4 regions of the Streptomyces sp. NPDC001530 genome follow, and region 1 is predicted to be linked to each of the others. Evidence: riboswitches for the same ligand, from Rfam matches in the RefSeq annotation. Region 1 holds a riboswitch; each other region holds the start of a gene.
The links. Region 1 has a riboswitch for cobalamin ahead of ACFY0T_RS32345 (cobalamin biosynthesis protein). Riboswitches for the same ligand answer to the same signal wherever they lie in the genome.
Positions count from the first base shown of each region.

Region 2: linked by a shared signal. The riboswitch ahead of ACFY0T_RS40205 (ribonucleoside-diphosphate reductase subunit alpha) and the one ahead of ACFY0T_RS32345 (cobalamin biosynthesis protein) in region 1 are both predicted to bind cobalamin.
Region 3: linked by a shared signal. The riboswitch ahead of ACFY0T_RS28885 (CbtB-domain containing protein) and the one ahead of ACFY0T_RS32345 (cobalamin biosynthesis protein) in region 1 are both predicted to bind cobalamin.
Region 4: linked by a shared signal. The riboswitch ahead of ACFY0T_RS22130 (hypothetical protein) and the one ahead of ACFY0T_RS32345 (cobalamin biosynthesis protein) in region 1 are both predicted to bind cobalamin.

Region 1 covers NZ_JBIAVS010000017.1:68,277-73,345, reverse strand. Annotated here, with positions in the region: gene ACFY0T_RS32350 (cobyric acid synthase) at 1-1,351, opposite strand, end outside; gene ACFY0T_RS32345 (cobalamin biosynthesis protein) at 1,348-2,292, opposite strand; cobalamin riboswitch at 2,437-2,580, opposite strand; gene ACFY0T_RS32340 (hypothetical protein) at 3,248-3,469, opposite strand; gene ACFY0T_RS32335 (anion permease) at 3,482-4,714, opposite strand; gene ACFY0T_RS32330 (lysozyme) at 4,893-5,069, opposite strand, start outside.
Region 2 covers NZ_JBIAVS010000025.1:64,813-69,881, forward strand. Annotated here, with positions in the region: gene mctP (monocarboxylate uptake permease MctP) at 1-1,445, shown strand, start outside; gene ACFY0T_RS40200 (GNAT family N-acetyltransferase) at 1,820-2,338, shown strand; cobalamin riboswitch at 2,404-2,576, shown strand; gene ACFY0T_RS40205 (ribonucleoside-diphosphate reductase subunit alpha) at 2,682-5,057, shown strand.
Region 3 covers NZ_JBIAVS010000014.1:228,372-233,440, forward strand. Annotated here, with positions in the region: gene ACFY0T_RS28870 (oxygenase MpaB family protein) at 18-815, opposite strand; gene ACFY0T_RS28875 (acyl-CoA dehydrogenase family protein) at 885-2,108, opposite strand; gene ACFY0T_RS28880 (CbtA family protein) at 2,235-2,999, opposite strand; gene ACFY0T_RS28885 (CbtB-domain containing protein) at 3,026-3,247, opposite strand; cobalamin riboswitch at 3,287-3,445, opposite strand; gene ACFY0T_RS28890 (histidine phosphatase family protein) at 3,560-4,138, shown strand; gene ACFY0T_RS28895 (ferredoxin) at 4,166-4,549, opposite strand; gene ACFY0T_RS28900 (nuclear transport factor 2 family protein) at 4,626-5,018, opposite strand.
Region 4 covers NZ_JBIAVS010000010.1:242,058-247,126, forward strand. Annotated here, with positions in the region: gene ACFY0T_RS22120 (amino acid transporter) at 1-1,980, shown strand, start outside; gene ACFY0T_RS22125 (SixA phosphatase family protein) at 2,014-2,556, opposite strand; gene ACFY0T_RS22130 (hypothetical protein) at 2,553-3,269, opposite strand; cobalamin riboswitch at 3,682-3,873, opposite strand; gene ACFY0T_RS22135 (TIGR03767 family metallophosphoesterase) at 3,986-5,069, shown strand, end outside.

The sequences.
Region 1 (5,069 bases):
CCGCCACCTCGCGCAGGAAGGCGCGCCGGAATCCGTCCGACTCCAGCGAGCCGTGCCAGTGCGTACCCCAGACGGCGCCGACCCGGCAGCCGTCCAGGCTGTGTCCATTGTCATCAGAGATGAACGCATCGCCACCGGTGACATCGGCGACGCCGTGATGGATCTCGTACCCCTCGACCCGCTCGCCGAGCGCCGCGCCGACGGGCCGGGTGAGGGTCTTCTCGCGCGCGAACCGCACGCGTACAGGCAGGAGTCCGAGGCCCTCGACATGGCCCCGGCGGCTCTCGACCTCGTCCTCGATGTGCTCGCCGAGGATCTGGAAGCCACCGCAGACACCGAGGACGGGACGGCCTTCCGAGGCCCTTCTGGAAATGGCGGCCGCGAGTCCGCGCTCCCGCAGCCACTCCAGCGCCTTCACCGTCCCCCGGGTCCCCGGGACGACGACGAGGTCGGCGTCGGCCAGCTCCTCGGCCCGGTCCACGAACCGCACGACGACACCCGGCTCGGCGGCCAGCGCGTCCACGTCCGTGAAGTTGGACATGAGGGGGATGGCGCAGACCGCGACTCGCAGGATGTCCTCGCCGACGGGGGAGGAGACCTCCGACTCCCGGACCGCTCCCCGCAAGGAGACCCGCAGCCCGTCCTCCTCGTCGATGCCGAGGCCGTGCTGGAAGGGCAGGACGCCGTAGGAGGGACGCCCGGTGAGGCCGTGCAGCATGTCGAGCCCCGGCTCCAACAAGGACACGTCCCCGCGGAACTTGTTGACGAGGAACCCGGCGACGAGCTCCTGGTCCTCGCGCGAGAGCAGCGCGACCGTCCCGAAGAACGAGGCGAACACGCCCCCACGGTCGATGTCACCGACGACGAGCACGGGGAGCCGGGCATTCCGGGCGATCCCCATGTTCACGATGTCGGTACGCCGCAGATTGATCTCAGCGGGACTGCCGGCTCCCTCACAGATCACCGCGTCATACGTGCCCCGCAACTCGGCGAGGCAGTCCAGCACGGTCCCGAGGAGCTGCTCCTGCCGTCCTCCGTGGTAGCCGCGCGCCGAGAGCTCCCCGACGGGCTTGCCCATGAGGACGACCTGACTGCTCCGGTCGCTGCCCGGCTTGAGCAGCACGGGATTCATGAGCGCGGTCGGCTCCACGCGCGCCGCCTGCGCCTGCATGGCCTGCGCCCGCCCGATCTCCGCTCCCTCGCGCGTGACGAACGAATTCAGCGACATGTTCTGCGCCTTGAAGGGCGCGACCTTGACGCCCTGCCGCACCAGCCACCGGCAGATCCCCGCCGTCACGACGCTCTTGCCGGCGTCGGAGGTGGTGCCGGCGATGAGCAGTGCGCCGCTCATGACGTGCCTCCCCGTCGTGTCAGGGCCCGTGCGGCGACGCCGACGCCGAGCGCGAGCAGACTCACGCGGCGCGACAGTCGTACGGCCCGCTGGATGTCGTCGACTTGGACGGCGCGCCCCGCGCCATTGAGGACGGGCCGGTGCTCAACCCGCCCCCCGTACGAGAGCGTCCCCCCGAGCCGCACCCCCAGCGCCCCCGCGAACGAAGCCTCCACGGGCCCGGCGTTGGGGCTCGGATGCTTACGGGCGTCCGCACGCCACGCGCGCACGGCGCCCCGCGGATCGCCCCCGGCCACGGTCGCGAGGACGGCGGTCAGCCGTGCCCCCGGCCACCCCGCGACATCGTCGAGCCGCGCGGAAGCCCAGCCGTACCGCCGGTACTTGGGGGACTTGTGCCCGACCATGGCATCGAGCGTGTTGACGGCCCGAAAGGCGACAAGCCCGGGCACACCGCCAACGGCCCCCCACACCAGGGCCCCCACCACGGCGTCGGAGGTGTTCTCGGCGACGGACTCGACGACCGCCCGCGCGATCCCGTCGGAGTCCAGCGCCTGCGGATCCCGCCCGCACAGATGCGGCAGCCGTTCCCGGGCGACCTCGACGTCGCCGGCGGCGAGCGCGTCGCCGATCGCCCGGGCCTCGCGCCCGAGGGAGGTCCCTCCGACGACGGCCCAAGTGGCGGCGGCGGTCAGCGCGATGGAGGCGGTACGGGATCGACGTACGGAATGACTGGCCAGCGCCGCGAGCCCGGTGGCGCCGCCCACGCACACGGCGGTGTGCAGCGCGCCCCACCCGCGGTGGTCCCGCCACAACACCCGCTCCACGGCTCCCGCGGCCCGCCCGAACGCGGCGACCGGATGCCCCCGGCGGGGGTCGCCGAGCAGCAGGTCGCCGAGGAGGCCGGCGGCGGCGCCGTACGCGAAGACGCGATCGGCACGCATCGGTTCAGCCGACCGTCAGGTCGGGCACAACGGTGGTCCGCGTCCTCCGCGTCAGGGGTGTGGCTGGTGTCGCTTGCGTCGCTCGCAAAGCACTTGGGCAGCCGCGCATGGCGATATGTCCTCACTCAGGGTGTCCACGCCCTGGTTCGACGAGACCGGCGGTGAGAGTTCCTGGCTCCCGGGGACTTCCTTCCCCGGTGACAGTGGCGGGACCGCGCCGGACTCACACCGGCTTCCTCTCCTGTCGCCGTACTTGGCTCCGGCAGTCCACCACGGGGTTGGAAGACCCGTCAACTTGCTGTTGACCTGCGACGGGGGAGTGTGCTGAGGCCCACATCGGGAGGCACGGGATCCCCTCGTGCGCCCCTCGTGCCGCGCATTCACTCCCAGGAGGTGATGACGCAGGAGAGCATTGCGGACGTGCTGTGTGACGCCCTGCAATGGCCTGCACTACGGAGACCGGACCAGCGTGAGGCGAACGGGGAGGGGCCGAACAGTGGCGTGTACATCGGCGAGATGATGCGGGACGACGGGCAGGTCGTGCCGCTGGAAGGTCGGCACGGATCTCCAGGTGAGGGGGCCGTACGACAAGAAGGGCCTGCTGGTGCTTGCCTCGTACACGGGCGAGAAACCTGAGAGTTATGGCATGAGGACAATGCCACGAGACTGGCGGTCCTCAGTGCTTCCCCCAGTGTCGGTGCGTGGTTCTTCAACGGCCCTCTGCTGTCCGGAGCGACCGACACCGGCACTCTTGACTACCGTCTTGACGGCCGCGTTGACGGCTCCACCACATGGCTCTGCGAGCGGCAGGGTCCGCACGCCCCAGAGGTAGGGACTCCCTCCCCGCCTCAGTCGTCCCCCCGGAGGCACACATGCGACCGCCCTGCCCGGACCACCCATAGGGCGGCCCCGACAGGGCGGACGGCAACGCTCAGGCCCTACGGCCGTGCGGCGCTCAGGACACGATGATGAAGATCCCGTACGCCACCGCCGCCGCACAGGCGGCGAAGCACACGTACGCACCGGTGACCGCGAGGGCGGCAGAGCCCCCCTGGGCGGACGCCGACTCGCGCTTCGAGAGGCCGACGATGCCGAGGGTGAAGAGGCCGACGAGGGCCACGGTGGTGAGGAGGCTGACTCCGAAGACGGAGGCGAGGGCTGCCCAGTCGATGTGCATGCTGTTCGTTCCTTACACCGTGGCCGGGCGGGTGGGCTCCGCGTCCGGGGACGGGATGGTGGTCTTGAGGTCGTCGGCGATCGGACCGGCCGGCGGCGGGGTGACCGCGGCGATCGCCGCGGTGACGACGCCCGCCGGCTCGGCGGCGACGTCGTTGACGTTGTCGACGGTGACCGGCTGGCGGCGGGACAGCGTCCAGATGACACCGGCACCGGCGACGAGCAGCACGCCCGTGGCGACGATGCCCCACGTGCCCTGCTTGGTCAGGAACTCGGCGCTCGCACCGGCCAGACCGGCCGCCGGCAGCGTCAGGCCCCACGCGACGAACATCCGCGTCGCGGTCGACCAGCGGACCACACCGCCCTTGCGGCCGAGGCCCGAGCCCAGCACGGCGCCGGAGCAGACCTGGGTGGTGGAGAGCGAGAAGCCGATGTGCGAGGAGGCCAGGATGGCCGTCGCGGCGCTGGTCTGGGCGGCGAAGCCCTGCGGCGGCGCGAGGTCGGTCAGCCCCTTGCCCAGGGTGCGGATGATGCGCCAGCCACCCAGGTAGGTGCCGAGCGCGATGGCCGTACCGGCCGACACGATGACCCACATCGGGGGGTTCGAGTCCGGCGCGATCACGCCACCGGTGACCAGGGCCAGGGTGATGATGCCCATCGTCTTCTGGGCGTCGTTCGTGCCGTGGGCCAGCGAGACCAGGCCGGCGGAGGCGATCTGGCCCGCGCGGTAGCCCTTGGCGGTCGCCTTCTCCTCGGCGCGACCGCCGATCTTGTACGTCAGCCGGGTGGCCAGCATCGCGGCGAGTCCGGCCACGAGGGGCGCGGCGACCGCGGGGATCAGCACCTTGGTGACGATGGTCGAGCCGTTCACCGACGACCAGCCGGCCGACATGACCGCGGCGCCGATCAGGCCGCCGAAGAGTGCGTGGGAGGAGCTGGAGGGCAGACCCAGAAGCCAGGTCAGCAGATTCCAGAGGATGGCGCCGACGAGCGCCGCGAAGATCACTTCGGTGCGTATGCCCTCTTCATTGATGATGCCGCCGGAGATCGTCTTGGCGACCTCCACGGAGAGGAAGGCACCGACGAGATTCAGCACGGCGGCCATGGCCACCGCCGTCTTGGGCTTCAGAGCGCCGGTCGAGATGGTCGTCGCCATCGCGTTGGCAGTGTCGTGGAAACCGTTCGTGAAATCGAACACGAGAGCGGTGACGATCACGATTCCGAGGAGGAGCGTGATGTGTTCCATTTACCCAGGCTTCTGTTTGACGTCAGTGGCAGGTGGACCGTAGGCAACCTGGGTGAACGGAAGATGAACTGGGGCGGGCTGTGGGGTGTCTCAAACAGTGGACCGCCCCTCCGCTTGCGGCGGAGGAGCGGCCCGGCGACTCGAACGGAGGCGGAATATCGGGCTCCGGTGCCGTCCGCTAGCCCCTTGTGAGCCTCTTGAGCTGAGCCATGGATCCGTTGAAGAGATTCTGGTCACCCGGCAGGCTGCCGCTGTTGTCGTACTGCCAGAACGTCCAGTACGACCAGCCGGCGGGCAGCGTGCCCGCGTCCGCCGAGTCGTAGCGGGCGAGCCACAGAGCGTGATTCGCGGCGAA
Region 2 (5,069 bases), on a different contig from region 1:
TCCTGCTCGGCGGCGACCTCTACACGGCGTACACCTTCGTCGCCGTACCGGCCGCCATCTACGCGGCGGGCGCGGCCGGCTTCTTCGCCGTGCCGTACACGATCCTGGTCTACCCGCTGATCTTCACCTTCCTGCCCCGCCTGTGGTCGGTCTCCCACAAGCACGGATACGTGACGACGTCGGACTTCGTACGCGGCCGCTTCGGCTCGAAGGGCCTGTCCCTCGCCGTGGCCGTCACCGGCATCCTGGCGACCATGCCGTACATCGCACTCCAACTGGTCGGCATCCAGGCCGTGTTGGACGTCATGGGCGTAGGCGGCGGCGAGAACACGAACTGGTTCGTGAAGGACCTCCCCCTCCTCATCGCCTTCGGCGTACTGGCCGCGTACACCTACTCCTCGGGCCTGCGCGCCCCGGCCCTGATCGCGTTCGTGAAGGACACCCTGATCTACATCGTGATCGCGGTGGCCATCATCTACATCCCGATCAAGCTGGGCGGTTTCGACGAGATCTTCAAGGCGGCGAGCGACAAGTACACGGCAGCAGGCGCCGGCGGAATCGTCCCCGCCGAAGCAGGCCAGTGGACGTACGCCACCCTGGCACTCGGCTCAGCGCTGGCACTCTTCATGTACCCGCACTCGATCACGGCGACGCTGTCGAGCCGCAGCCGCGACGTCATCCGCCGCAACACCACGATCCTTCCCCTGTACTCCCTGATGCTGGGCCTGCTCGCCCTGCTCGGCTTCATGGCGATCGCGGCCGGCGTGAAGGTCACGAACGGCCAACTCGCGATCCCGCAGCTCTTCGAGACCATGTTCCCGGACTGGTTCGCGGGCGTGGCCTTCGCGGCCATCGGCATCGGAGCACTCGTCCCCGCCGCCATCATGTCCATCGCGGCGGCGAACCTCTTCACGCGCAACATCTACAAGGACTTCATCAAGCCCGACGCGACCCCGCAGCAGGAGACCAAGGTCTCCAAGCTGGTCTCGCTCCTGGTGAAGGTGGGCGCGCTGGTCTTCGTCCTCACCATGGACAAAACAGTCGCGATCAACTTCCAGCTCCTCGGCGGCATCTGGATCCTCCAGACCTTCCCGGCCCTGGTCGGCGGCCTGTTCACCCGCTGGTTCCACCGCTGGGCGCTCCTCGCGGGCTGGGCCGTCGGCATGCTCTACGGCACGTTCGCCGCGTACGGGGTCGCCTCCCCGACGCAGAAGCACTTCGGCGGCAGCGCGAAGGAGATCCCCGGGATCGGGGAGATCGGCTACATCGGCCTGACGGCGTTCGTGCTGAACCTGGCGGTGACCGTCGTCCTCACCTTCGCCCTCCGGGCGTTCAAGGCCCCCGACGGCGTCGACGAGACGTCCCCGGCGGACTACACGGCCGACGCGGGCGACCCGGGGGTCGAGGTGGAGCTTCCGCCGGCCACGGCCGGCGCGGCTCACTAGGCACCCGGCGCCGGGTAGGGGCGGGTGGGTTTTTCGCCCCCTCCGCCCCTACCCGTCCCGTATCTGGGGGCTCCGCCCCCAGACCCCCGTATCGGCTTGAACGGCCTCGTCCTCAAACGCCGGACGGGCTGAAGAACGGACGCACCCGCGGCCGCTCACCGGCGTAAGGGGACGTGCCGGAACGTCCGCCCGCAGCGGATGGCGCGTCACCGCCGGGCCCCTTCCAACCCGACCGATTCCGCGCCAGACCGAGGACGGATGCTCCGGCACGGCCCCGACCCACCACCGGGCCGCACGCGCGGACGCCACAAGACGGGGTCCCCGGACAAATATCCGGCGGCCCGTCGCCGTGCCCGTCAGGCACACTCCCCCGCATGGACATCGCAATCAGGCGGGCGCAGCCCGCAGAGTACGACACCGTCGGCGAGATCACCGCACAGGCCTACCTCGGAGACGGCCTGCTCGACTTCGGCGAGAGCGACGAGTACCTGGGAGAGCTGCGGGACGTGGCCAAGCGGGCCGCCTCGGCCGACGTACTCGTCGCGGTGGCCCAGGACCGCGTACTCGGCGGCGTCACCTTCGTACCGCAAGGCGGCTCCATGGCCGACATAGCCCGCCCCGGCGAGGCCGAGATCCGCATGCTCGCGGTCTCACTCGAGGCCCGCGGCAGAGGCGCAGGCGAAGCCCTGGTCCGCGCCTGCGTGGACCGCGCACGCGCCACGGACGGCTGCGTCCGCATCGTCCTCTCCACCCAGCGCACCATGCACGCAGCCCACCGCATCTACGAACGCCTCGGCTTCACCCGCACCCCCGACCGCGACTGGAACCCCATCCCGGACATCGACGACATCCTGCTGCTCACCTACGAGTTGACGCTCCGACACACTGCGTAAGCAGACTCCATAGGCACCCCCAACGCCCACACGACACAACATGTGGGGGCGCTCCCGCAACCCGACACAAGATGTATGCTCATGCTCGCTGTCGCCGCAGGGGAATCCGGTGCGAATCCGGAACTGTCCCGCAACGGTGTACTTGTGCGTGTTCGCGTACCCGCCTGCACGTACTCGTTTCAGTCCGAGGACCTGTCGACAGCGCGCCCGGCCACCCGGCCCGGGCGCCGACGACGTCCGGGCCTCGTGGAATGGGCCGGTGGACGCACGCGTACCCGCAACCGGTGTCCGCGCGCCCCGCTGCCCTCCTCAAGGCCCCGTGCCGAGCGAGGGAGAGCCCCACGTGACCATCGCGCCAGCCGATCCGGCGACAGCTTCCGCTTCCGTGCAGCAGGCCCCGGTGGAGACGGACGGTCCCGGTACCGCGCTGCTGCGGACCCTGACCGACCTCACCGCCGACCTCCCCGACGCCGACCCCGGCCGGGTCGCCGCCGCCGCGCTGCGCGGCCGGTCCGCCCGCGCGGACGAGACGGAGCTGCGCGAGCTGGCCACGGAGGCGGCAGCGGGCCTCATCTCCGAGGACCCGGCGTACTCGCGGCTGGCCGCCCGGCTGCTGACGATCAGTATCGCGGCGGAGGCCGCCTCGCAGGGCGTCACGTCCTTCTCCGAGTCCATCGCCGTCGGCCACCGCGAGGGCCTCATCGCCGACCGCACGGCCGAGTTCGTACGCCTGCACACGGCCCGCCTGAACGACCTCATCGACGTCGCCGCGGACGACCGCTTCGGCTACTTCGGCCTGCGCACCCTGCACAGCCGCTATCTGCTCCGGCACCCGATCACCCGCAAGGTCATCGAGACCCCCCAGCACTTCATGCTGCGGGTGGCGTCCGGTCTCGCCGAGGACGACACGACCCGTTCCGTAGACGAAGTGGCCGCGCTCTACCGGCTCATGAGCCGCCTCGACTACCTCCCCTCCTCCCCCACGCTCTTCAACTCCGGTACGCGGCACCCGCAGATGTCGTCCTGCTACCTCCTCGACTCCCCACTGGACGAGCTGGACTCCCTCTACGACCGCTACCACCAGGTGGCGCGCCTGTCGAAGCACGCGGGCGGCATCGGCCTGTCGTACTCCCGTATCCGCTCGCGCGGCTCGCTGATCCGCGGCACGAACGGGCACTCCAACGGCATCGTCCCGTTCCTGAAGACCCTCGACGCCTCGGTCGCGGCCGTGAACCAGGGCGGCCGGCGCAAGGGCGCGGCCGCCGTCTACCTGGAGACCTGGCACTCCGACATCGAGGAGTTCCTGGAGCTGCGCGACAACACCGGTGAGGACGCCCGCCGTACGCACAACCTGAACCTCGCGCACTGGATCCCGGACGAGTTCATGCGCCGGGTGAACGCGGACGGCGTCTGGTCCCTCTTCTCCCCCTCCGACGTACCCGAGCTGGTCGACCTGTGGGGCGAGGAGTTCGACGCCGCGTACCGCAAGGCGGAGGAGGCGCGTCTCGCCAAGAAGACCATCCCGGCCCGCGACCTGTACGGCCGCATGATGCGCACCCTCGCGCAGACCGGCAACGGCTGGATGACGTTCAAGGACGCCGCCAACCGCACCGCCAACCAGACGGCCGAGCCGGGCCATGTGGTGCACTCCTCGAACCTGTGCACCGAGATCCTGGAGGTCACGGACGACGGGGAGACGGCGGTCTGCAACCTGGGGTCGGTGAACCTCGGCGCATTCGTCATCGGCGACGACATCGACTGGGAGCGGCTGGACGAGACGGTCCGCACGGCCGTCACCTTCCTCGACCGCGTCGTCGACATCAACTTCTACCCGACCGAGCAGGCGGGCCGCTCGAACGCCAAGTGGCGCCCGGTGGGCCTCGGCGCGATGGGCCTCCAGGACGTCTTCTTCAAGCTCCGCCTGCCCTTCGACTCGGCCGAGGCCAAGGCCTTGTCCACCCGTATCGCCGAGCGCATCATGCTCGCCGCGTACGAGGCCTCCGCCGACCTCGCCGAGCGGGGCGGCCCGCTGCCGGCCTGGGAGAAGACCCGTACGGCCCGGGGCGTGCTGCACCCCGACCACTTCGACGTCGAGCTGACCTGGCCGGAGCGCTGGGCGGCCCTGCGGGAGCGTATCGCCGCGGTGGGCATGCGCAACTCGCTCCTCCTCGCGATCGCGCCCACCGCCACCATCGCCTCCATCGCGGGCGTGTACGAGTGCATCGAGCCGCAGGTGTCGAACCTCTTCAAGCGCGAGACGCTCTCCGGCGAGTTCCTCCAGGTCAACTCGTACCTGGTGAACGAGCTGAAGGAGCTGGGCGTCTGGGACGCCCGTACCCGCGAGGCGCTGCGCGACTCGAACGGCTCGGTGCAGAACTTCGCCTGGATCCCCGAGGACGTACGGGCGTTGTACCGCACGGCGTGGGAGATCCCGCAGCGCGGCCTCATCGACATGGCAGCCGCCCGCACCCCGTTCCTGGACCAGGCCCAGTCCCTGAACCTCTTCCTGGAGACGCCGACCATCGGCAAGCTCTCCTCGATGTACGCGTACGCCTGGAAGTCGGGCCTGAAGACGACGTACTACCTGCGCTCCCGCCCGGCGACCCGCATCGCCCGCGCGGCCCAGGCGCAGACCCCCATCCCCGTACAGGCGACTCCCGACGAAGACGCCGTCGCCTGCTCCCTTGAGAACCCCGAGTCCTGCGAGGCCTGCCAGTAATGACCGCCCACC
Region 3 (5,069 bases), on a different contig from region 1:
CCGTCCAGTATGGCGAGTTATCTGCCGACTTTGTACGGTGCCGGGCGCGAGCCGGGGCCGAGCCGTGACATGGCGCGCAGAATGTGTTTGGGCGGGAGTTGCCAGCGCAGACGTGCGGGAATACAGCGCAGCAAGGTGCCCGTGACACGCAGGCGCAGGGTCACCGCGGCGGGCGACGGGGCCGCCCTGCCGTACAACTCGTGGGCGTACGGCGGCAGAGAGGCGTACGCCAGATGCGCCACGCGCCGCCACAGCAGTGCGCGCGCCGGCAGGAGCAACGGGTGGATCGGCGGGCGCATCAGGAAGGCGTCCACGTCACGGGCCTCGGGCCCCGCCGCGAGCTCCGGCAGCACCTTCTCGAAGTACGCGGCCAGCTCCGCCTGATCGGCCGGCACGTCGGCCGGGTCGATCCCCACCAGCTGTGCGCTGACCCGGTTTTCGGCGATGTAGCGGTCGGCCTGTGCGTCCGTGAGATGGAACCCCGAGCGGCGCAGCACGTGCAGATAGGAGTCGATCTCCGCGCAGTGCACCCACAGCAGCAGCTCGGGTTCGTCGATCGGGTACCGCTCCCCCGTGTCCGGGTCGCTGGCCTTGAGCATGCCGTGGATCTTCCGCACCCGGGCGCCCGCCTTCTCGGCGGCTTCGCAGGTGCCGTACGTCGTCGTCCCCACGAAGTTCGCGGTACGCATCAGCCGCCCCCAGGCGTCGCGCCGGAAGTCCGAGTTCTGCATGACGCCGCGCACCGTGCGCGGATGCAGGGCCTGGAGGTAGAGCGCACGGATTCCGGCGACCCACATCATGGGGTCGCCGTGCATCTGCCAGGTCACCGAGGCAGGGCCGAAGATCCCCGGGTCACCCCTCTGAAAGGCCTCCACACCAGCAGGCTAACGCCGGACCCGCGGCATCCCCAGACCGATCCAGGAGATGATTTCGCGCTGAATCTCGTTGTTTCCGCCGCCGAATGTGAAGATCACCGCCGATCGGTAGCCGCGTTCCAGCTCGCCGTGGAGCACTGCGCCCGCGGAGCCCTCCTTGAGGACGCCCGGGGCGCCGACGATCTCCATCAGCCAGGCGTACGCCTCGCGCCGCGCCTCGGAGCCGTACACCTTGACGGCGGAGGCGTCCTGCGGGGTGAGGGTGCCTTCCTGGACGGCGTTCACCATCTGCCAGTTGAGCAGTTTCATGGCGTCGAGCCTGGTGTGGGTCTGGGCCAGGCGGCGGCGCACCCAGGGGAGGTCGATGACGCGGCGGCCGTCGGCGAGCTTGGTCTCCATGGCCCAGCGCTGGACGTCGTGCAGGGCGCGGATCGCCATGGTGCCGTGGGCGGCGAGCGTGACGCGTTCGTGGTTGAGCTGGTTGGTGATCAGCCGCCAGCCCTTGTTCTCCTCGCCGACCCGGCGCGAGACGGGGACGCGGATGTTCTCGTAGTAGCTCGCGGTGGTGTCGTGCGAGGCGAGGGTGTTGATGATCGTGCAGGAGTAGCCGGGGTCGGAGGTCGGCACCAGGAGCATGGTGATGCCCTTGTGCGGCGGGGCGTCCGGGTCGGTGCGGACGGCGAGCCACACCCAGTCGGCGGTGTCGCCGTTGGTCGTCCAGATCTTCTGCCCGTTGACCGTGTAGTGGCCGGTGGCCTCGTCGCCCTCCCGTACGGCTTTCGTCTTGAGCGCGGCCAGGTCCGTGCCGGCGTCGGGCTCGCTGTAGCCGATCGCGAAGTCGATCTCGCCGGAGAGGATCTTCGGCAGGAAGTACGCCTTCTGCTCCTCCGTGCCGAACTGCATGATCGTCGGGCCGACGGTGTTCAGGGCCATCAGCGGGAGCGGGACCCCCGCTTGGGCCGCCTCGTCGAAGAAGATGAACTGCTCCACGGGGCTCAGCCCGCGCCCGCCGTACTCCTTGGGCCAGCCCACGCCGAGCCAGCCGTCGGTGCCGAGGCGGCGGATGGTGTCGCGGTAGAAGCGCTTCTGCGCGGCCGGGTCTGCGATGGGGGCACCTCCCATGCCTTGAGGGCCATGGGGGAGGGCGTAGGCCTTGTCCGGCACCAACTGGGCGAAGTAGCCACGCAGTTCGGTGCGCAACCGCTGCTGCTCCGGCGTGTATTCGAGATGCACGGCGCCTCCTGGCTCCCAAGGCCGACCTGACGGCGCACACCGTAGAACGTGTTTCAGTAATTGGGAATGCCGACGACATGCGAGAGGGGCGGTCCCGGCCGACCGGGACCGCCCCTCTTCATCCGCTCAGTGGGCGACGGGAGTCGCCTCGGCGGCGACCTCCTTCTTCCGCCCGGTGGCCGGCCGCGGAGCCAGCACCCGCTCCGCCAGGAACCCGAAGACGAGCCCGAAGGCGGTCCACAGGGTCAGCTGGATGGCGAGGGCCGCGAGGCGGAACTGCCAGAGCAGGGTGGCGGAGAAGTCCTTCGGGACCTCGTTCACCGCCGGCAGGAACGCGTACGCGAGGCCGATCGCGAGGCCGAAGAACGCGCCCGCCGCGATCGTGGCGTTCCAGTTGCCCAGGCGCGGCGCGAGGCGCTTGCCCAGGATCACGGTCGCGACGGCCAGCAGCACGCTGAGGACCATCATCAGGAAGTACAGGGTGGTGCGCTTGCCGATGGTGTCGGGGTCGCCGACGGACGGCGGGTTGGCCGGATACTTCAGGAACGGCACGACGTAGACCGCGAGCAGGCCCGCGGCCGACAGCAGCAGCGCGCTCGCCCGCGGTCCGAAGCGGCCGATCCTGCCGAGCGCGAAGCAGTACGCGAGGGCGGCGATACCGCCGAACGCGACCCCGTAGACGAGCACACCGGTGGCCAGACCGCCGGTGGACTGCATCGTGCGGGAGACGGCTTCCATGCCGTGCTCGTGGGAGTGCGCCTCTTCGTAGGAGATCGCCGAGTCGACCCGCGGCTCCCCCAGGAAGTAGGCGGCGACCAGGGCGAGCAGGCCCGCGGCGAGACCCGCGAGCATGCCACGCACCAGAAGGTTTCTGACAGTTGCTGAGTTCATGAGCTCGTACGTTTCCTCGTCGCCAGTCAGTGGCACGGGAAGCCGAGCAGGTGGCGGGCGTCGTGGACCCACTCGTGGACGTTCTCGCCGGACACGAGGGAGGTGGCGCCCTGTTCGGCGCCGACGAAGTAGAGCAGGACCAGCATCAGGATGCCGAAGAAGACCGCCCAGGGGGCGATCGCGCCGATCGGCAGCTTGGCCGGAACGGCGGTGGGGGTGGCGGTCGGCTGAGCGACGGACTGCGCCATGGGGCAGAACCTCCTGGGGAACTCGCGTCCCATCTCGGTGGTGCACAGGACGACGGCCGCGGGTCTGACTTGCCCAGCCTTCGCCGCCCCTGGCGGGAGTGGCTCGTGCTGGGTTTACAGTGGCGCGACCGTGCCGGATTTCCACCGGACTTCCGCCGAACCGTCGTCGATTTCGACGCGACCGTACCGCGAAGCCGGGATCCGGCCAAGGGCGCACGGAGCGCCACACCGTGCGCCCCTTGCCCCGGGGACGCCACCGGTTCCCGTACCGCACAAGGTTTTTCGCAGACGAGAACTCACGAAAGTGGATGGATGACGAGCCGAGTGATCTTCATCTCAGCGGCGATCAGCGAGGCGCTGCGCGAGGCCCGCTTCGACGACGGATGTCCGGTGGATGCCGCGGGGGTGCGGCTCGCGCGCGCGGCAGCGGGTGCGGTGCCGGTCGCGGAACGGCTGTGGGTCTCCCCCACCGTGCGATGCCGCGAGACCGCGGGCGCGCTCGGCCTCGAAAGCGCCCTGGACGTGGCGGAGTTGGCCGGTCTGGACGTGGGTCACTGGCGCGGGGCGACCCTGGCGGAGGTGAGCGCGAAGGAGCCGGAGGCGGTGGCTCGATGGCTGGCCGATCCCGGGTCCGCGCCGCACGAGGGGGAGTCGGTGCGGGCGTTCTGCGACCGCGTGGCGGGGTGGCTGGACACCGCCTCGCACCTCTCGGGCCGGACGGTCGCGGTGGTGGAGCCCGAGGTCGTACGGGCCCTGGTGGTACGGGTGTTGGGCGCACCGGAGGCGGCCTTCTGGCGCGTCGACGTGCCGCCCCTGACCGCCACCGAGTTCAGCGGCCGCGCAGGTCGCTGGAACGTGCGCGCCGGACGCCCGCTCGGCGAGCCGGCCTGACCCGCGTCCCGCCCTGGGCCGAGGTGGCTACGAACCCGAGCCCAGGGTGGCGAGGAAATCCGTGCACGCCTGCGCGCAGGCACGGCACGCCTTCGCTCCGTCCTCCGCGCCCGCGTACCCGTCGAAGACCTGCGCGCACTCCAGACAGATGGCGCGGCACCACTCCACCTGTGCGCGGATGCCGTTCTCGTCCAGATGAAGCTGCTCGGACAGTACGAGGCAGGTCGCGTCGCACACTTCCGCGCACAAGACGCCCTTGCGGCGTACGAGATGCTGTTCCTTCGGCCCGTCGGGATCCATGAGGCTCGCGCGCAGCGCGCACGCCCGGGCGCATTCGGTACAGGCCTGGGCGCAGACGAAGCGGTCCTCCAGGAACCGGAAGAGCTCCTGCTGGGAAGTTGTTGATGTCACAACGCGCGGGTAACCGGGGGGAATCGTGTCAAACCCCGAACCTCACACCCCGGCCACCCGGTGCGGGCGACGGCCATCACGCTTCCGCCGCCTCCCGCGAGATCTGCTCGAACTGCGCGCCCATCGCCGCGGAGAGTGCCTGGGCCGCCGACAGCGGGCGGACCATGACCATGAGGTCGTCGATCCTGCCGTCCTCGTCGAAGTGCAGGAAGTCGCAGCCGGTGATCTCCTTGTCGCCCACCTTCGCCTGGAAGACCAGCGCGTGGTCGCGGCCGTCGGCACCGGCGATTTCGCGTACGTACCGGAAGTCGCTGAAGACACGCGAGACGCCGCGCAGGATGGCCGCCGTGATCGCCTTGCCCGGGTAGGGCTTGAAGACGACGGGGCTGGTGAACACGACGTCGTCGGCCAGCATCTCCTCGATCGCGGCGAGGTCTCCTGCCTCCACGGCCTTGCGGAAGGAATGCATCACGCCTGCCCTTCATACTCAACTAATTGAATAGGTGCGGATCAGATTAGT
Region 4 (5,069 bases), on a different contig from region 1:
CAGGTGGAGAGTAAGGACGCCGCGGAGCCCGACGAACCGGGGCCCTCCGTATCCACGTCCCGCTGGCGGGCGTGGCTCCTGGAGGGCCTGAACGAGCGGTCGGCCCGTCACCCGGGTCCGCACGCCACCCCGGACGCCGAACACCAGGGCCACAAGTGGTGGCGGGTCATGTGCCTCACCGGCGTGGACTACTTCTCCACGCTCGGCTATCAGCCGGGCATCGCCGCACTCGCGGCAGGACTGCTGTCCCCTCTCGCGACGCTCGTGCTGATCGCGCTGACCCTGCTCGGCGCGCTGCCGGTCTACCGCCGGGTCGCGCACGAGAGCCCGCACGGCGAGGGCTCGATCGCGATGCTGGAGCGGCTGCTGCCCTGGTGGGCGGGGAAGATCTTCGTTCTCGTACTGCTCGGCTTCGCCGCCACCGACTTCCTGATCACGATCACCCTGTCGGCTGCGGACGCCTCCGCGCACGTGGTGGAGAATCCTTTCGCTCCGCACTGGATGCACGGCGGGAACGTCTGGATCACCCTCCTGCTGGTCGCCGCCCTGGGTGCGGTCTTCCTGAAGGGCTTCAAGGAGGCCATCGGCATCGCCGTGGCGCTCGTGGCGACCTATCTCACCCTCAATGTCGTCGTTCTGGCCGTCTCCGCCTGGGAGGTGCTGAGCCATCCGGTCAAGATCGGCGACTGGACCGACGCGATGACGGCCGAGCACTCCTCGCCGCTCGCGATGATCGGTGTGGCGCTCCTCGTCTTCCCCAAGCTGGCGCTCGGCATGTCCGGCTTCGAGACGGGTGTGGCGGTGATGCCGCAGGTCAAGGGCGATCCGACGGACACGTACGCGAAGCCGACGGGCCGGATCCGTGACACCCGCAAGCTGCTCACCACGGCCGCCGTGATCATGAGCGGCTTCCTGCTGCTGTCCAGCCTGGCGACGACGATCCTGATCCCCCAGGACGAGTTCAAGAGCGGCGGCTCGGCGAACGGGCGCGCTCTCGCGTTTCTCGCGCACGAGCACCTGGGCGAGGCCTTCGGCACGGTCTACGACCTCTCGACCATCGCGATCCTCTGGTTCGCGGGCGCCTCCGCGCTCGCCGGGCTGCTCAACCTCGTACCGCGCTATCTGCCGCGCTACGGCATGGCCCCGGAGTGGACCCGCGCCGTGCGCCCGCTGGTCCTGGTCTTCATGGCGGCCGCGGTCTTCATCACGCTGTGGTTCAACGCGAACGTCGACGACCAGAGCGGCGCGTACGCGACCGGTGTGCTGGTCCTGATGCTCTCCGCGTCCTTCGCCTCGACGGTCGCCGTGCACCAGCGGGGCCGGCGGGGCGCCGCGATCGGCTTCGGCACGATCAGCGCGGTGTTCGCGTACACGCTGGTCACGAATGTCATCGAGCGACCCGACGGTCTCAAGATCGCATTGATCTTCATCGTCGCCATCCTGTGCACCTCGTTCGCGTCGCGGGTGCGCCGCGCCTTCGAACTGCGCGCCGCCGAGGTCACGTTCGACGAGGCGGCGGCACGGTTCATCGACGAAGCCGCGGCGAGCGGGCCCCTGCAGCTGATCGCCAACGAGCCGCAGGAGCACAGCACCCGAGAGTACCGCGCCAAGGAGTACAGCCAGCGCGAGCGCACCCACATCCCCGACGGCCGTCCCGTGCTGTTCCTGGAGGTCTTCGTGACCGACTCCTCGGACTTCACGGCCGACCTGGCGGTGCACGGCGACGAGAAACACGGGGTGCGCAGGCTGCGGGTGCAGGGCGCGACCGTGCCCAACACCATCGCCGCCGTGCTCATGCAGCTGCGCGAGCGCACCGGCCAGGTCCCGAACGCCTACTTCAACTGGACCGAGGGCAACCCGCTGAGCCACCTCGTCCGCTTCCTCGTCTTCGGTGACGGCGAGGTCGCCCCGGTCACCCGCGAGGTGCTCCGCCGCGCCGAGCCCGACCCGGAGCGCAGGCCCCGGGTCCACGTCGGCTGAGGGCCGGGGCTTCCTTCCGCTCGGCTCGGTAGGTCAGGACTTCTTGCCCCTCGGCACGATCATGTCCGTCAACAGGGCCGTGCCGGGGGCGAGTTCCCGCCAGCTGGTGCCGTGCCAGGCGAGGATCGCGACGGCCGAGGTCGGGAACTTCGTCCGTACGTCCTCCAGCGCGTCGTCCAGGCCGTCCCCGGCCAGTTCGAGGACCAGCTCCTCCAGGCCCGGATTGTGCCCGATCAGCAGCAACGTCCGTACCTGGTCCGGGACTTCGCGCACCGCCTCCAGCAACTCCGGTACGTCCGCGCCGTACAGCCGCCGGTCGAGCCGTACGGGCGGCGGGGTGCCCCACTGGGCCGCGGCCAGCTCCCAGGTCTGCCGGGCGCGTACCGCGGTGGAGCACAGCGCCAGGTCGGGCAGGCAGTCGGCCCCGGCGAGCGCGCGCCCGGCCGCCGGGGCGTCGCGGCGGCCGCGCGGCGCGAGGGGCCGCTCGTGGTCGGCCACGCCGTCGGGCCAGGCGGACTTGGCGTGCCTCAGGACGACCAGTCTGCGCAGCGGGCCGGCTCCGGCGCGCGCCATCACAGCGACGCCCCGATCTCTCGGGTGAGTTCGAGCCCGAGGAGACGGTCCGCGTAGGCGTACGTCTCGAAGCGGGCGCCGTCCGGCACGTCGGAGGTCTCCACCCAGCGCAGGACGCGCAGGACGCCAGGTACGTCCAGGTCGTCCTCCCAGGCGGCGCGCAGCCGTTGGCGTACGTCCTCGGGGACGGGCCGGGACGGCTGGGTCGCCCAGGCCGCGACCGCGGCGCGCCAGCGCGTGAGTGTGTCGTCGGCGTCCCCCAGGGTGCCCGCGTCGAGCCGCAGCGGCTCGTCCCTGCGGTGCGCCAGCAGGGCCAGCCGCAGGACGATGGCGTCCACGGGACCGCTTGCGGGTTCCACCGGCGCGACCGCGACGCACACTCCGCCCGTCGCCGCACCCTCCGCCTCCTGGGTGAGTACGTCGATGGTCTGCGCCTCGCCCGGGCCCGTCGCGGCGTCGCGGTGGTCCTCGAACGGCCGGATTCCGAGCGCCGCGGCACCCGCCCGGAGTTCCGCCGGGTCCGCCGCGGCACTCAAGGTCGCCCAGACGGGTGTGCCGCCGAGTTCCAGGGCCCGTACGAGGAGGTCGGCGACGAGGAGCACCCGCAGGCTCGTGGTGTCGAACCCGGACGCGCGTGCGTGGACGCGGACCAGGCTGCGGCGGGCGCGGGCGACGTCGGTGGGCTCGCCCGTTCGGGCGTCGATGATACGGAGCACGAGGTGAGCGTAGGCGGGCCGGAGGCCGGGCGCAGGGAGGTGGGGCCCATTCCGGACATGTGTACGTGTTTCAAGATCTGCGGATCGGTCCCTGGACCCGCACCCGGGGAGGACACGGCGACCGCGCGGATCTGCCTACGGCAGGCTCAGCCCACCGTCCCCAAGTACCGTACGTACGGGCCGTCTTCGGGCCCGGAAGGCGTGAGGGCGGCCCATACCCCGTACACCTTCGCGATCAGCTCCTCGGTGAGCACCTCGCGGCGGACGGGCCGGATCCGCAGCCGGTCAGGAGCAGCGCGCCCGAGGTGAGCAGGGCGGCATGGCGGGCCAGGGGTGCGAACGGCACGGAGAGTTCCCCAGTCGTCGAGGGCTCAAGCGCGGAGCCCGGTCGTACGGTGCTTCCCCGCCGTCGTACGACCATGGAAGCCGCCGGCAGGTCTCGGACTCGGGGTCACCCGGACGAAGCGCCTTCCCGGACTCCATGGGTCCAGTGGCCGATGCCCGCCCGTCACCCTCACCGCTGCGCGTCAGCTCCGGATTCGCACCGGATTCCCTGACCCGCGTCCATGGCCTCACAGAGGGGGCCACGTACATGGGTTCGACTGGCTTCGGCAAGCCATCACGCGGCGTTCATGGCAGCGCCACGCATGGGCCCCCGAGCCCTGAATGAGTGGTTCCGCTCAGTGAGTCACTCGGAGGCACCGGAGGGCTGCCCCATGGCCGGGACCGAACCAGCGTCCACCATCAACCGCCGTCGATTTCTGCTGACCTCCGGCGCCGCCGTGGCAGCCGGGGCATCCGGGACGGCGGGGGCGTTCCTGCCGCGTCAGCGCCGGTCCCCCGCCGTACGGGATGTCGCCCGACAGCCGGCCCGCACCATCAGGCGGCCGGCACCGTACGCGACGACCACCCTGGAGACGACCGCCCGCCTCGGCGGTGCCGCGCACCCCGGCGCCTTCCGGCGACTGGTCTCGGGGCCCGGCTGGCCCCTGACCGTACGGGGAGAACTCGCCCCTCCTCGCAGCGGCCGCGACGACCGGCGTACCCCGCTGGCCTGCTTCGTCCAGTTCACCGACCTGCACCTCACCGACGTACAGAACCCGCTGCGTACGGAGTTCCTGCGGTCGCGCACGGCCACCGCGTGGCGTCCGCAGGAGGCGCTGACCGTGGCGGGCGCGGTCGCGCTGGTGGAGCAGGTGAACGCGCTCGGCGGGGGCCCGCACACCGGTCTGCCGCCCGCGTTCGTGATGACGACGGGCGACAACTTCGACAACAACTCCGTGATCGAGCTGGAGTGGTTCCTCACGCTGATGAGCGGCGGCCGGATCACACCCGACACCGGTGACCCAACGGCGTACGAGGGGGTCCAGAACTCCGGGCTGCCCCTGTACTGGCACCCGGACGACGCGGCCCTGCGCGACCTGGACAAGCGGCGCGGGCTGCCCCTGATCCCCGGCTTCCTCGACGCCGCGACCCGGCCGGTGACCAGCCCGGGGCTCGGCATCCCGTGGTACTCCACGGTCGGCAACCACGACGCGCTGCCCGGCGGTTGTCTCTCACCCGCGCTGAACGACGTCGCCGCCGGCTCCCGCAAGCTGCTGTCGGTCCCGGGCGCGGACGCCGCCGCCTACGCGAACGCGATGCGCACGGGCGACGACCCCAAGAGCGAGGTGCTCAAGGCGATCCTGAGCAGGCACGCCGCCTCGGCCCGGACCGTGACGGCCGACGAGCGACGCCGGCTGTGCACCCCGCACGACTATCTGGCCGCGCATCTCGACCCCGCCCATGCCGGGGCCGGCC